One region of the Guptibacillus sedimenti genome, then DNA from elsewhere that is predicted to be linked to it. Evidence: predicted binding sites of a transcription regulator. Region 1 holds the regulator's gene; the other holds the start of a gene.
The links. The regulator LexA, encoded in region 1, represses DNA repair genes until DNA is damaged. The targets are predictions, from matches to a motif close to CGAACATATGTTCG.
Positions count from the first base shown of each region.

Region 2: ruvA (Holliday junction branch migration protein RuvA) is a predicted target of LexA. The motif match lies at 3,594-3,607, and genes of this name have one in related genera.

Region 1 is NZ_JAQQWV010000002.1:1,125,655-1,133,312, forward strand. It holds gene PQ578_RS14140 (dihydroorotate dehydrogenase) at 1-889, shown strand, start outside; gene PQ578_RS14145 (VOC family protein) at 1,110-1,514, shown strand; gene PQ578_RS14150 (ferritin) at 1,755-2,246, opposite strand; gene lexA (transcriptional repressor LexA) at 2,369-2,989, opposite strand; gene yneA (cell division suppressor protein YneA) at 3,144-3,464, shown strand; gene PQ578_RS14165 (YneB family resolvase-like protein) at 3,468-4,118, shown strand; gene PQ578_RS14170 (DUF896 domain-containing protein) at 4,185-4,421, shown strand; gene PQ578_RS14175 (HesB/YadR/YfhF family protein) at 4,543-4,827, shown strand; gene sirA (sporulation inhibitor of replication protein SirA) at 4,987-5,430, shown strand; gene PQ578_RS14185 (YneF family protein) at 5,523-5,750, shown strand; gene PQ578_RS14190 (M15 family metallopeptidase) at 5,865-6,758, shown strand; gene PQ578_RS14195 (cytochrome c biogenesis protein CcdA) at 6,864-7,574, shown strand; gene PQ578_RS14200 (Na(+)/H(+) antiporter subunit B) at 7,595-7,658, shown strand, end outside.
Region 2 is NZ_JAQQWV010000001.1:1,287,235-1,294,892, reverse strand. It holds gene tgt (tRNA guanosine(34) transglycosylase Tgt) at 1-586, opposite strand, end outside; gene queA (tRNA preQ1(34) S-adenosylmethionine ribosyltransferase-isomerase QueA) at 583-1,629, opposite strand; gene PQ578_RS06265 (DUF2905 domain-containing protein) at 1,757-1,954, opposite strand; gene ruvB (Holliday junction branch migration DNA helicase RuvB) at 1,957-2,955, opposite strand; gene ruvA (Holliday junction branch migration protein RuvA) at 2,968-3,570, opposite strand; gene PQ578_RS06250 (BofC C-terminal domain-containing protein) at 4,149-4,685, opposite strand; gene PQ578_RS06245 (YebC/PmpR family DNA-binding transcriptional regulator) at 4,785-5,534, opposite strand; gene PQ578_RS06240 (YhcN/YlaJ family sporulation lipoprotein) at 5,653-6,279, opposite strand; gene PQ578_RS06235 (protein kinase family protein) at 6,360-7,268, opposite strand; gene safA (SafA/ExsA family spore coat assembly protein) at 7,252-7,658, opposite strand, start outside.

The sequences.
Region 1 (7,658 bases):
CTTCTTGTTTGGATTATTCATCATGATTGGTGGCTTGATTGCTTTAGTGTTAAGTCTGACTTCAATTGTTTTACCTTATGATGAAAGCTTCATGCAGCTAACTCGTGAGGAGCTTTTGCTCTTTAATGAACGACTCTTATGGTTTATGGCACATGACCGAATGACATTAGCTGGAACGATGATTTCTGGTGGCGTTGTTTATATGACGTTGTCTTATTACGGAGTTAAAAACGGTTTGTTGTGGACGAAGCAGGCGATTGATATTGCGGCAATTATCGGTTTTCTAGGTATCTTGCTTTTCATTGGCTATGGCTACTTCGATTGGTTACACTTACTATTTTGGATTGTGCTATTACCATTTTACTTGAGAGGATACGTGAAAACCAAAGGCATAAAGAGGACCCCGAAATCATGCAACCGACGGAATGACCTGGCATGGCGTAAAGGCATTATGGGGCAATTTTGTTTTGTTATGCTTGGTTTTTCATTTGTTCTTGGTGGAGTGATTATTGCTGGAATCGGTGTGACGGGGGTTTTTGTGCCAACGGATTTACAATACATCTGCATGCCAGCGGATCTGATTCAGTCATTCAATGATCGGTTGACCTCTGTCATCGCCCACGACCGTGCTGGGTTTGGAGGAGCGATGATCAGCGTTGGATTGTTAGTGCTAATGTCTGCTCTCTGGGGCTTCCAATCGGGGAATGCCTGGCTATGGTGGATGTTGCTTATAGGAGGTTTGCCTGCGTTTGGAGCAGGAATTTATGTACACATCATGATTGGCTACACGACTTTTATTCACTTGCTACCGGCCTACATCGCTCTTGCGCTATTTTTTGGAGGGTTGTACTTTTCAAAAAGTTATTTGATGGGGAAGTATTCATATTGAAGATTGTTTAACGGGTGCCTATTTTAATTAGAAGCTGAAGTTCACTTTAAGGTGCTTCGGCTTTTTTTAATGAATTATTTTCTTCTTTCATCCTAAAGTCGTAGAGAAATTCATTCATTTTACTAGCGCTATGACGCTGATGAAAGCTTAAAATATAAGTATGTCACAATTAGATTTTCGGAAGTATCGTGCTTATATATAGTAATTGGAGGGAACGACGATGAAGTTTCAAGATTTTAACGCAGTGCAAGTTCGAATAGCTAGGCCGACCGATCAATTTGATAAGATTATTCAGTTTTACGAACATGGATTAGGCTTGCAGCGAGTGGCTGAATTCACTGGACATGCAGGATATACGGGCGTGGTATATGGTTTACCTCACCTATGCTATCAAATAGAGTTCACGTCACATGAAGAAGGTAGCCCTTGCCCTGCTCCTACTGCTGATAACTTGATCATTTTCTATATTCCAAATGGAGAAGAGCTGAAAAGCGTAGCAGAAAGGCTTCACCAAATGGGGCACATGGAAGTAGAACCAGAAAATGTGTATTGGCAAGAGAAAGGGATAACGATTGAAGATCCTGATGGCTGGAGAGTTGTACTAATGAATACAGAAGGGATTTAAACTTAATAGATACGTAACTTTTATACTTGTAGTTGGAATTGGGTGTGGAATAATATGTTAAAATCAACGGTGAGGATAAAAAGGATCTTATTCGCATAGTGAGCTTACCCTCAATTATTATGAGCTTATTATCGAAAACCACCAATTTATTCAGAATTACAAATAACATAACAAAAATAAACAGACCTCACCTTCTAACCCATGAAGGTTGAGGTCTGTTGTAGGTTTTAGGTAGAAATCTTATCCTGGCTGCCTCTGACCAAGTTCTTGATCGATCAGTAAGAGTGCGGACGTGTTATCTCCTGCTAATTTCAGCCTTTCGACAATCGTAAGTGCCTGTGCTTCTTCGTCAATCTGTTCACGTAGGAAATCCTGAACGATGACGGCCGTTTGCGGATCAATTTTTTTGATGTAGTTATAAGCCTGACGGTAAGAATTCGTAACATACTGTTCGTGTTCTAAAACTTGCTGGAAGGTTTCGAGCGGCGTTCCAAAGTCCGTCGATTGTTCTGGGAGAGCACCTAATTCAACAACGCCATCTTTACCAGCTAAGTAATTAATCAGAGTAAGAAGATGCGTTCGTTCTTCATCAGATTGAATTCTTAACCAACTGGCCATTCCAGTATAATTCTTTCGATCCAAGTAAGCAGACATCGCTAAATATAGCGTGGTTGAAATGTGTTCAATTTGAATCAGCGTGTTTAAAAGTTCTTGAACTTCTTTTTGTACCATTACAATCACCTCATCATCTTCTTATCATCACAACTTATGAAGATGTGGATTGTCTCGTTACGATAAAAGAGTGACCTTCAAGTAGTAATCGATAATAAAAAAAAGAAGCGCAATTTGCGCTTCTAGTGGATCGAGCGGAAAACACCAACCACTTTACCAAGAATCGAAACAGAATCAAGAATGATTGGTTCCATCGATGAGTTTTCTGGCTGAAGTCGGAAGTAGTTGCTTTCTTTAAAGAAACGTTTTACCGTTGCTTCGCCATCGTCCGTCATCGCAACAACGATGTCTCCGTTATTTGCAGTTGGTTGCTGCTTCACGATAACCATATCACCGTTATAAATACCAGCTTCAATCATACTATCCCCTTCGATGACAAGAATGAATGTATGCTCTTCATCCTGAGCGAACTGCTCTGGAAGAGGGAAGTACTCTTCAACATTTTCAATCGCTGTGATCGGTTGACCAGCTGTTACTTTACCAATGACAGGAACATTAACCGTGTGCTGACGTGGGATGTCGATCGCTTCATCAAGGCCCAACACTTCAATGGCTCTTGGTTTGGTTGGGTCTCTTCTGATATAACCTTTTTTCTCGAGTCTTGCCAGGTGGCCATGGACAGTTGAGCTTGAAGCAAGTCCAACGGCTTCGCCGATTTCTCTAACAGACGGTGGATAACCTTTTTGTTTTACTTCGACTTTAATAAAGTCCAGAATGTCCTGCTGACGCTTTGATAGTTTCATATTTCTGGCACCTCGTTCCAATCTATCTATTTGTTACTAGTATACCAGAATTTTTGTTCGCATACAAACATAAGTTCGAAGTTACTAGTTGACACGAACAGGGGTTCTGATTATACTAAAAACAGAACAAATATTCGTATATGGGGTGATTGGGATGAGAAAGCAAGCTGGGGGCTTGTCTGGAATTGATTTTCTTGTCATTATATCTTTTGTAGCTGTGTTAATTATTGTGTTCGTATCTTTGCGAACAGCTGCAGCTGAGGAGTATGATCGGTATACAACGATTCAACTGGAGCACGGTGATACGGTATTAAAAATTGCTGATGAATATCGTTCCGCACATGAATTGTCTGATCAGAAATTTGTTAGCTGGGTTGAAGACGCTAATCGCATAGATGCTAATCGAATTACAGCAGGAGATACTCTCATCATCCCTGTTGAAGCGAACGCTACCGCACTTGGGGGTACAGATTAAAGAATGAACGCCGTTATTTATTGCCGAGTAAGCACAAAAAAAGAAGCGCAGGAGTCGTCTCTTGCAAGGCAAAAAGAAGAATTGCAACGATTTGCATCACAGTCAGGTTTTACCGTTCACCGAATGATTGAAGAAAAACACAGCGGGTATGACATTGATCGAGATGGCATACTCGAAGTACTGGATTTGTTAAAAGAAGGGCAAGTCGAAGCATTGCTCATTCAAGACGAAACAAGACTTGGACGAGGGAACGCTAAAATTGCTCTTCTTCATGCCGTTCACAAATACGGCGGAACCATTTATACGGTAAATCAAAATGGAGAACTTCAATTATCGGAAGCTGATTCAATGGTGCTTGAAATTGTAAGTATTGTCGAAGAATTTCAGCGAAAGCTTCACAACTTGAAAATCAAACGCGGTATGGATAAGGCGGTTAAAGAAGGCTATCGACCGCAGCGAAATTTAAGTCATCAAAATCACGGTGGAAGAGACCGTGTTGAAGTTCCGATCGAGGAAATTGTTAATCTTCGTAATCGCGGCTTAACGTTCCATGAGATTGCAGCAACGCTTAAAGGTTTTGGTCACCATGCATCAAAAGCCACGGTACATAGACGCTATAAGGAATATGTTGACGAACAGAGTGAGAAGCACTAAACTTGTCTATGGTAAAAAGATGCGTTAGCATAGAACGTACAAGTTGCAGTAAAGGAGCTTTTTTACATGCTTTCTCAAGATAAAATTCAACGAATTAACGAGCTATCTCGTAAATCAAAAGAGTCATCTTTAACAGATGCTGAGAAAAAAGAACAAAAAGATCTTCGTCAGGAATACCTGGCAAGCCTTCGTTCTTCTTTTAGTAACCAGCTTCACTCCATCAAAGTTGTGGATGAAGAAGGCACAGACGTAACGCCTCAAAAATTAAAAGAAAGCAAGAAAAATCGCGGCTTTCTTCAGTAAAAAATAGCCTAATTTTGCTAAATGCAAAATTAGGCTATTTTTATGGTTGCAATTTTTCAAATATTCGTTATACTGTACTATAACAAGATGTACTAATACAAAAACGGAGAGGGCGGATAAGATGTTTGTTGTAACTGATTCTGCAGCTGAGTTTTACAAAAATGAAATGGAACTTGGTCATGGTGATTGTCTAAGATTGTTTGTACGTTATGCAGGAAGTGGGGACAGCGGTGGTTTTTCCCTTGGAGTCATGTCTGACCGGCCTTCATATGATGATTATAAGCAAGAAATTGGAGGAGTTACTTACTTTGTTCGACCGGATGATCAGTGGTTTGTTGATCGAATGAAACTAGATTATGATGAAAGCAACGGTGGCGTTCTTTGTGACCTGCCGAGTATGGCATAGCAGTCAAGGACCTGTACTATAACATATATGTTATAGTACAGGTCCTTTTTAAATTCGACAAAACTAGTGATGTGATGCTCCAAGTATAGACAATCCTTTTAGAGAAGGTGCAGTATACTATTTTTTATATGATTTGTTCTCTGATAAGGGGGAAGTGGTATGAGGCATTATGAAATGTATTTTGTTAAACAACACATCGCCGCTCAATATGCTGGCAAAGAACATCTTTTGTATCACCTTTTCCTTGAAAGAAAGCGAGCGATCCAGGTGGATGAGAAAGACCTTCTCGATAAGCAGGTTTCCTTTATTACTGAGCCCATTGCAGAAGAGGAGCTAAACACTTATCTTGTCAGCGAACTAGGGGCGTTCCGGACGTACGAATACAAAAACGAAGGGCACCGGTTAAGTATAAATCAATCAAAAAGCGATGCTTCTTTGTTTGTGAGAAAAGAGAAAGTTAATGTCTATGCGACTGGTGGTACTGAAGTTGAAACAGTCTTTTTTGAGGTGATTCGAAAATTAACTCCTTCTTTCTTCGCGATTGACTTCCAATCAGGTCGATATGGATGGCTTAACCCGATTAAACAGCAGAAACTAGTTTGAACAAACTCCTACTATTTTAGTAGACGTTATTGTATAATCATTACGGGTTGTAGTACACTATTGGAAGAGAAAGAATAAGGAGGAAATCTAGAATGTGGTGGATGTACACGCTTGTGGGCGTGCTAGCGTTGATTGCTGGAGTAGCACTTGGCTTTTTTATTGCCCGCAAATATATGATGGACTATTTAAAGAAGAATCCCCCTATTAATGAAAACATGCTTCGTGTAATGATGATGCAAATGGGGCAGAAACCTTCTCAGAAGAAGATTAATCAGATGATGAAGGCTATGAATAGTCAAATGACGAACAACGATAAATAGCGTAATGGCACTCTGTTAGCAGAGTGCTTTTTGTATGGAGTAATTTTGGTTGACGGGTCTAATTGGTGTGATGGTATGATAGATTAGACTATAAAAAAATCAGGAAGTGTTTACATGACAATGAAAAAGTTAGTAGTAGCAACTGGACTTTCGTTTGCGCTTTTAGCCGGATGTCAGGCTGGAGATGAAGAGCAAACGTCTAACGAGCCGCAGAATCAAGTGGAGAACGATGGACAAACGAATAACGATTCCACAAATAATTCTGGGAAATCCGACGAAAATCAAACGAAAGATCATCAAGAAAACGATAGCCAGAAAGACAATGAAGAGAGCAATAAAGAGCAGGATCAAAAAGATGACGGTAAAGAGGGTGCAGCAGCCTATCCAACGATGGCTGAAACAGTCGAGAAAAATGGTGAAAATCTAACGGTCACGAATCCAGACAGCATTTATGTCGTGGCTAATAAAGAACGTAATCTACCTTCTGACTTTGTTCCGAAAAATCTTGTGGAACCAGACGTCTCTACATATGCCCCTGAAGGTGATCCGAAGCGCTTGATGGTAGAAGAAGCTGCCAGAGCCCTTGAAAAAATGTTTAAAGCTGCAAAAGAAGATGGCTATGAGTTAAAAGCTGTTTCAGGTTATCGCTCCTATGAGCGCCAGGAAGCTATTTTTGCTTATAATGCTGAGCAACGTGGAGAAGAAGTAGCGAACCAGGTAAGTGCGCAGGCGGGACAGAGTGAACATCAGACGGGCTTAACGATGGATATTAGCACACCTTCCCTTGGAAGCTCTCTTACTGAAGAGTTTGGTAACACACCAGAAGGTAAGTGGGTAGCGGAGCATGCGCATGAATATGGCTTCGTTGTTCGTTACTTAAAAGGGAAAGAGGATATTACCGGATATCAATATGAGCCATGGCATGTTCGCTATGTCGGAAAAGAAGCGGCTGCTGATGTTCACGAGGCTGGCGTTACGCTTGAAGAATTTTTCTCTGAAGAAAAATAGTTATGGAATGTTCATAGTTTGAATAAGATAAATCGTTTACAATAAAGGTTGAAAAGGTAACCACATGCACATGATAAGATCATGCATTAGACAGGGAGTAATTCAATGGCAGATTTGAACTTGTTTTTAGCGTTCGGTGCCGGCTTTTTATCATTTATCTCACCGTGTGTACTACCGCTTTACCCGGCGTTCATTTCTTACATCACAGGGGTTTCCGTAGATGATCTGAAAGAAGAACGTGGTATGATGCAAAAGAGAGCTATATTCCATACGATTTTCTTCCTAATTGGGTTTTCGATTATTTTCCTAGTGTTAGGAATGTCAACGTCCCTTGTTGGAAATTTGTTTATTCAGTACAAAGAGCTTCTGCGTCAAGTGGGTGCCATTTTAATTGTGGTGTTTGGACTTGTTGTTGTTGGTTTTTGGACTCCGAACTTTTTAATGAAAGACCGTCGTTTAAAAATCCGTAACCGTCCATCTGGTTTTATTGGTTCTATTTTAATCGGAATGGGGTTTGCGGCAGGCTGGACGCCTTGTACAGGCCCGATTTTGGCAGCTGTTATTGCTCTCGGTGTTTCTAATCCTGGAGCTGGACTCATGTACATGGTAGCGTATACGCTTGGCTTTTCCGTGCCATTTTTCATTTTGTCCTTTTTTATCGGCAAAATGCAATGGATTAAGAGAAATAGCCGATTCATTATGAAGACTGGCGGGTATTTAATGATTGTCATGGGCGTTTTGCTTTACTTTAACTTTATGACGATGTTTACATCATTCCTTGTAAATAACCTGTTTGGTGGCTTTCAAGGATTCTAATTAAGAAAGGATGCGTTGGTTTGAAAGGAACAAATGACCTTATACTTAAAACGACGACAACCATTATCGTCTTTATTATTCTAG
Region 2 (7,658 bases), on a different contig from region 1:
ACTCGCCACCCTGTACAATACCGAACAACCCCTGGATATCTTTCCGTTCATGAGCCGTTAAACAACGTTCTGCCCACCGACTAGTCCGCTCTACAGAACTCTTCATATAATCAAATTCTGCTGGATATGGAGGGCATTCATCAAATGCCATCATAATATCAGAACCTAGTGCATTTTGAATTTCCATTGCGCCTTCAGGAGAAAGAAAAAGCTTCTCACCACTCATATGATTTCGGAAGTGAACACCTTTTTCCTCGATTTGTCTGAGGTCACTTAAGCTAAATACTTGAAAGCCACCAGAATCAGTTAGGATTGGCTGATCCCAGTTCATAAATTTATGAAGACCACCCGCTTCTTTTACAATATCGTGTCCTGGTCGAAGCCAAAGATGATAGGTGTTACTCAAAATAACCCCTGCACCCATTTCTTTCAATTCTTCAGGACTCATTGTTTTAACAGTTGCAAGTGTTCCAACTGGCATAAACATTGGGGTTTCAAACGTTCCATGGGGGGTGTGAAGCTTCCCAAGGCGCGCGCCACTTTGTTTACATGTTTTAATTAATTCATAGCGGATTGGTTCCGTCATTCTTTCGTACTCCCTTCCAAAATCAACATTGCATCACCAAAACTGAAGAATCGGTATTCCTCTTCAACAGCAGTACGATAAGCAGAAAGCACAAAATCTCTTCCCGCAAGGGCGCTTACGAGCATGATCAATGTTGACTGAGGCAGGTGAAAGTTAGTAATCAGTCCATCGATTGCTTTAAACGTATAACCAGGGTAAATAAAGATATCAGTCCAACCTGATGATTCTTCAAAACGGCCGTCATGGGCTGAAGCCACCGTCTCAAGCGTTCTTGTCGAGGTTGTGCCAACTGAAACAATTCGACCTCCATCTTCACGAACTCGATTCAAAAGGTCCGCCGTCCCTTTCGTCAGCTGATAAAATTCCCCATGCATTTCATGTTCAAGAATATTATCGACAGAAACTGGTCGGAATGTACCTAGCCCAACATGTAGCGTGATAAAGGCTATATAAACGCCTTTGTCTTCAAGACGTTGAAGCATTTCTTCTGTAAAATGCAGTCCTGCAGTTGGCGCTGCAGCAGACCCTCTATGCTTGGCAAAAACGGTTTGATAACGATCTTGATCATCAAGCGTTTCTGTAATATATGGAGGTAGTGGCATTTCACCAAGCTGATCGAGGATTTCATAAAAAACCCCTTCGTATTGAAACTCCAGTACACGGCCACCGTGTTCTAAAGACTCTTTGCATACGGCTGTCAAACGGCCATCGCCAAATGAAATTACCGTGCCTGGCTTCACTCGCTTGGCAGGTTTAACAAGCGTTTCCCATTTATCCTCTTCCATTTGCTTAAGCAGGAGAACTTCAATCTTGGCACCAGTTTCCTCTTTTGAACCGTATAGTCTTGCCGGCATCACCCGCGTATCATTCAAGACAAGACAATCGCCAGGATTGATGTATTCCTCCAAATTGGAGAACTCTCTATGCTGAAGCTTTTGCTCTAATGGGTCTAAAACCATCAATCGCGATTTTGTCCGCTCTTTTAACGGGGTTTGCGCGATTAATCTTTCTGGAAGCTCAAAATCAAAATCATTTACGTTCATTTTTTTCACCACTATTTCTAAAAAGTGTTCAACTTTATTGATTTTACCACAGCACTACCGATCCGCGCACCCTTAAGGGGCAGGTCTCCTTCCCCCAGCTTGTAACTGACGGTTGGAAAGCTCCCCCTTATCTGAACTTACCTATAATAAAAAAGAGTAGTGACAGGACAATACTAACGATGATAGAAGTAACGATAGGAAAAAAGAATGTTGTGTTTCCTCTTTTAATTACCACATCACCAGGTAACTTACCGACAAAGGACCACAAGACCCCAATAGCTAAAAAAGCGATACCTAAAACGATAAATAGCTTTGAAATGCCCATCTTTACTTCGGAACCTCCATACCAAAGTGTTCGTATACATGATGCGTCACCATTCGTCCACGCGGCGTGCGCTGTAGAAATCCAATTTGAAGAAGGTAAGGCTCATACACATCTTCAATCGTATGACTTTCTTCTCCAATGGTGGCTGCAATCGTATCAACGCCAACAGGTCCACCACGAAACTTTTCAATAATCGCTAACAGAAGCTTGTGGTCAATATGATCGAGTCCGAGCGGATCCACCTGCATCATCTCTAGCGCTTGTGCAGCAAGCGATGACGAGATGACTCCATCGCCTTTTACTTGAGCGAAATCTCTTACTCGCTTTAACAAACGATTAGCTATTCGCGGTGTTCCGCGAGAGCGACGCGCTAGTTCAACAGCGGCATTCTGATCCATTTCTACATTAAAAATATCAGCTGTTCTCATGATAATCGTTTGTAATTCATCTTCTAGATAATATTCAAGCCTGCTTAAGACACCAAACCTGTCCCGTAAAGGGGCCGTTAATAACCCTGCTCTTGTCGTCGCACCGACAAGTGTAAATGGTGGTAGATCCAGTCGAACGGACCTGGCCGTTTCACCCTTTCCAATCACAATATCCAGGCAATAATCTTCCATTGCGGGATAAAGCACTTCTTCTACGCTTCTTGGAAGACGATGAATTTCATCAATAAATAAAACATCTCCAGGTTCAAGGGCCGTTAAAATAGCTGCTAAATCACCTGGTCGTTCGATGGCAGGACCTGAAGTTGTACGCAAATTTACTTCCATCTCATTAGCAATGATAGCGGAAAGGGTCGTTTTACCGAGGCCTGGAGGACCATATAACAAAACATGATCCAGAGGCTCTTCACGCATTTTTGCCGCTTCAATAAAGACTTCAAGATTTCGCTTGACTTTTTCTTGTCCAATATACTGAGCTAATCGCTGAGGACGGAGGCTATATTCTACGGATGAGTCGTCACCGACTTGTTCTCCAGATAGAATGCGATCTTCCACGTTACTCCCTCCTTATTGCTTCAGCATAAGCTGAAGAGCTTTCTTAATATACTGATCGGTTGTTAGCGTTTCTTCTAACAGTTTTGGTTTAACCTTCTTAATTTCTCGGTCTGCATAGCCAAGTGCTTTCAATGCTTCAAGCGCTTCATCAAGTTCATGAGCTCCTTCTCCTTGCACATCTTCAACTGCAAATAACCCTTCGATTGGAGCTCCAAAACCTTTCAGCTTTCCTTTTAAATCAAGGATAATTTGACGAGCTGTTTTCTTTCCTACTCCAGGAAACTTCGTCAAGAATTTTTCATCTTCCATCTCGATGGCACTAACTACTTTGTCCGGTTCGCCAGTCGCTAAAATAGCAACCGCTCCTTTAGGACCAATCCCTGATACATTTAACAGTTTCTCAAACAAAAGACGCTCTTCTCGGGTTGGGAAACCATAAAGAGCAATAAGATCTTCTCTCACATAATGGTGCGTAAAAATTTGAATCGATTGATTTCGATATTTCTGAAACTCAAACGGATTGCCACAGTAGATTTTATAGCCAATCGAATTGGACTCCACCACAATGTATTCTGTATCAATATATTCAACCGTGCCTTTAATATATTCAATCAAAGCTACTCTCTCCCCTGTACATACGAACGTGTATTTCTATCTCTCCATTCTACCATAAAAACACGAAAGGCGGAGCGTGCCTGTTAAAATCCGCAGGATGTTGGAGCCCATGAGACTGAGACGCTTTTTGTCTCAATCGAAAGGGCGAAACAGCCGGAGGATTTGGCCCGCGTAGCTAGACACGAAAAGCGGAGACGAGCGTTTAGAAACGGAGATATTGGAGCTCTTGAACGAGAACACGTTTTTTGTGTTTTTGTGAAAGAGTGAAATATCGCAGTTTCTGCGAGTCGCAGCTAGACACGAAAAGCGGAGCGGGCCCGTTTAAATCCGCAGGATGTTGGAGCCCTTTCGAATGAGACGCTTTTTGTCTCAATCGAAAGGGCGAAACAGCCGGAGGATTTGGCCCGTGTAGCTAGACACGAAAAGCGGAGACGAGCGTTTAGAAACGGAGATATTGGAGCTCTTGAACGAGAACACGTTTTTTGTGTTTTTGTGAAAGAGTGAAATATCGCAGTTTCTGCGAGTCGCAGCTAGACACGAAAGGTAATAAACTGTTTATTAAGAACAAAAAACCCGTCCTATTGGACAGGTTCGCTTTTGATTTTCGAAAAAGATTGAATCACATCTTCAAACTGATACCATGACTCTACAGGTATACCATCCATAAGTTGTTCTCGCCTTTGACTTTCAAGCTTACCTACATCAATTTGGAAGAACGTTTGAATCACTTTCTCATCGGCAGGGTCACCATCAAAAATGGTAAGAACACCATCCTCCGTTAAACCAAAATGACCATTTTGTTTACTTGCAGGTGAAATGTCTTCAAAATTCCGTTCAAAAACCATTTTTCCTTCTTCCTGATCCACAAGTTGCCAGTCTGCATATTGACTCCAAAAATCCTCCATTGCCCAAATCGTTTCATATACGGATTGTTTTGTTGTCACACCATCAGCATAATTCGTTCGTAGTTCTACTTCAATGACTAACGGCCCTTCTTCTTGTAGAGACTCTGTCGTTACCGTTGCTAAACCGTTATTAGGCTCAAAAGCTTCGGCAGATGTTCCACCAAAAACTAGAAGGAAACCTAACAGAATGAGTGGACAAAGGTTTTTCATATATCTCCAACACCTTTCTTCCATATTCAATAAGTTCATGCCGTTAGCGTTTCCAACTTTTCTCTCTCTATTCAAAAAAAGCTACAGAAACTCTGTAGCTTAAAGTTGCTCATACACCTCATCATTTATTTCCGCATTATGATATACTTCTTGCACATCATCATTATCTTCAAGCTGTTCAATTAGCTTCACCATGTTAATACCATCTTCGTCCTCTAGAGGGGCATACGTTTCTGGAATCATTGTGACTTCAGCAGATGAGAATGTTAAGCCGTCTGCTTCTAGCTGATGCTTAACCACCTGAAACTCTTGTGGATCCGTATAAATCTCATATGCTTCCTCCGTTGTTTCCATTTCTTCTGCACCAGCTTCAATCACCTGAAGCAATAATTCCTCTCCATCAATTTCGCTTTCAGAGCGGTCAATGATCAGTAAACCTTTGCGATTAAATAAAAAGGATACACAACCATTTTCGCCCATGTTTCCATTATTTTTACTAAAAGCATGTCGTACATCGGCCGCAGCACGATTTTTATTATCTGTGAGCAATTGAACCATGAGCGCTGCGCCACCTGAGCCATAGCCTTCATATATAACATTTTCGTACTGTACGCCATTCAAATCACCAGTGGCTTTCTTTATCGCACGATCAATGTTATCGTTCGGCATATTTGATGATTTCGCCTTATCAATCGCAAGTCTTAAAGAAGGATTTGTTTCCGGATCGCTTCCCCCTTGCTTAGCAGCAACAAAAATTTCCTTCGCTAGCTTCATAAATACTTTCCCACGTTTCGCATCCTGTGCGTTTTTTCTACGCTGAATATTTTTCCATTTGGAATGTCCAGCCATCGGTACGAACTACTCCCTTCAAATAGAGTGATTTGTTTAACCGTAACATAGGAGTTACTCGACCGAAAAGTGTTCTGCATATGTAGGCGAGCAGGCTTCTGCCCACTCGCTATTTTAATTACTTGTTGTTCTCAAAAGGACGCTTTGCAGCATTGCCGATGTCATCTAAAATCCCATTCACATCAGCCTGAACCTCTTCAAAGCCATTTCCATCTGCAAGACGGTTATTCACGTCGCCCATGCGACCAAAAACATCTTCGTCTGTTGAGATCGAAACATTTTTCTGCTTCGTTACTTTTGCTACTTCACTACGAACGGTATCCTTTACATCTGCATCATTTTTGTCGTTTGTATCAACGCCAATCATGATCTGATCACCGTATACAATGACACGAGAATCATCTACATTTTTAAGCTTGTTGATTCTCTTCGCAAGGCGAGTAGACAGTTCATTGTCATAACCTGAATAATTATCATCGGTACGCATGTATCCTGGCCCGTTCATTCCATTACGTTTATCAATTTGCTTTTCATCTGGCGCTTTTACACCGTGTTCATAATCTCGGTCAATCATGTCTGTAACGGCACCTTCGCGATAATCACCGTTATTATCTTCACTTGTGTAATAACCAATTGGACGTGTGGAATCATTATAACGTGTATCCATCGCCTCATTATCGGCTGTACACCCGATTAATCCACCTGCAAACATCATCGTAGAAAGCGTTAGAATTGTTTTCCTCAAATTTAAAACCTCCTTTCACCTTTAGAATGTGAGGAGGCTGATGTTTTTAATCTGTTAGTTCTAGGTAACAATGGTACCTATTAAAGCACTTGCCGAATGAATGCCGTCCTTTTCTCTTTCTGCTGCTCTGTTTTTACCAATAGTTCATTTCTTCCACTGGGATTCATTAACCATTCCCGGTAAAAATCGGCAGGATAAGCAAGAAGTCTTCTAAGAGAAGAATCTTCGAGGCAATGACGAAGTGAAGAGATATGTGAATTCTCCCATTCCTCTAGCGACCAGTTACAGTGAGGAAGCATTCGATTTATCAACTGCAAATAATCATACTCACGAGGAGCGTAACTTATGAGATCACCATCAATTAAAAGCAACTGATCAAAATTAAAGATAAAGTTATGATGTGCAGGATCGCCGTGGACAATGCAATGACGTCGATAACTAGACCGTTCAAGTTGTTCGACTTCCATCATCTCAGAGAGAACAATTTCACCAATCGTTAAAAAATAATTAATAAGCTTTTCCTGTTCACAAGAGAGTACCTCAGAATCTAAATTTTGTTTAAACCGTATGAAGCGGTTCGTCCATTTTCGAGTAAGAGAGACATATGGTATGTGCTTACTAACAATCCCCTGAACTTCATCTTGAAAATGATTGGTTTTTTCCATCGCAAGAAATCGATCTTCTTTAATACTATAGTCAAGCGCTCGCCCTTCTATGGCTTTCATGCAGGCAAACGTTAGTCCACCACTTTCTTTCATCCACTCGCCATCTGCGAAAGGAATATAAGAAACAAAAGAAGTAGCACCAGCAGATGAAATTTCGATTTGTTTTTTTATCGTTTCTTTCTTTACTGCTGCTTTTAAAAAAACAGGCTCGCCATTGTAAGAAATCCCCCTCCAAACGAGTGAATTTATCTGCTTCATTTGTAGAAAAAAAGGGCGTATCCCCTGTAGGATAGCCCCATTCATTTTACTAACGTGATTCGGCATAGCTACTTTCCATTCCCATATAATCCATCATCGGCGCTTTATTAGCTCCTTGAACAAATCCAGGGTTCGCATATGACGGCATTTGTTGATAAGGCGATACTTGTTGATTTCCTCCACATCCACAGTCATGTTGCTGATAAGGTGAGACCATTGGCTGGTTAGGATAGCCAGGCGGCATCATCATGCCACCTAAATTTTGATTCGGGTAACCATAAGCACCCATCACAGCTTCAGGATATTCTTCATTTCCTTTATGAGCATATGGCGCCATACCATAACCATTCATTGCTGCCCCAGCTACTGATCCAGGATAGCCGCCATTGTTTCCTTTATGCCCATAGCCTTCATACGCTCCTGCTACGTCCTGATTTGGATATCCTGGTGTTTGCA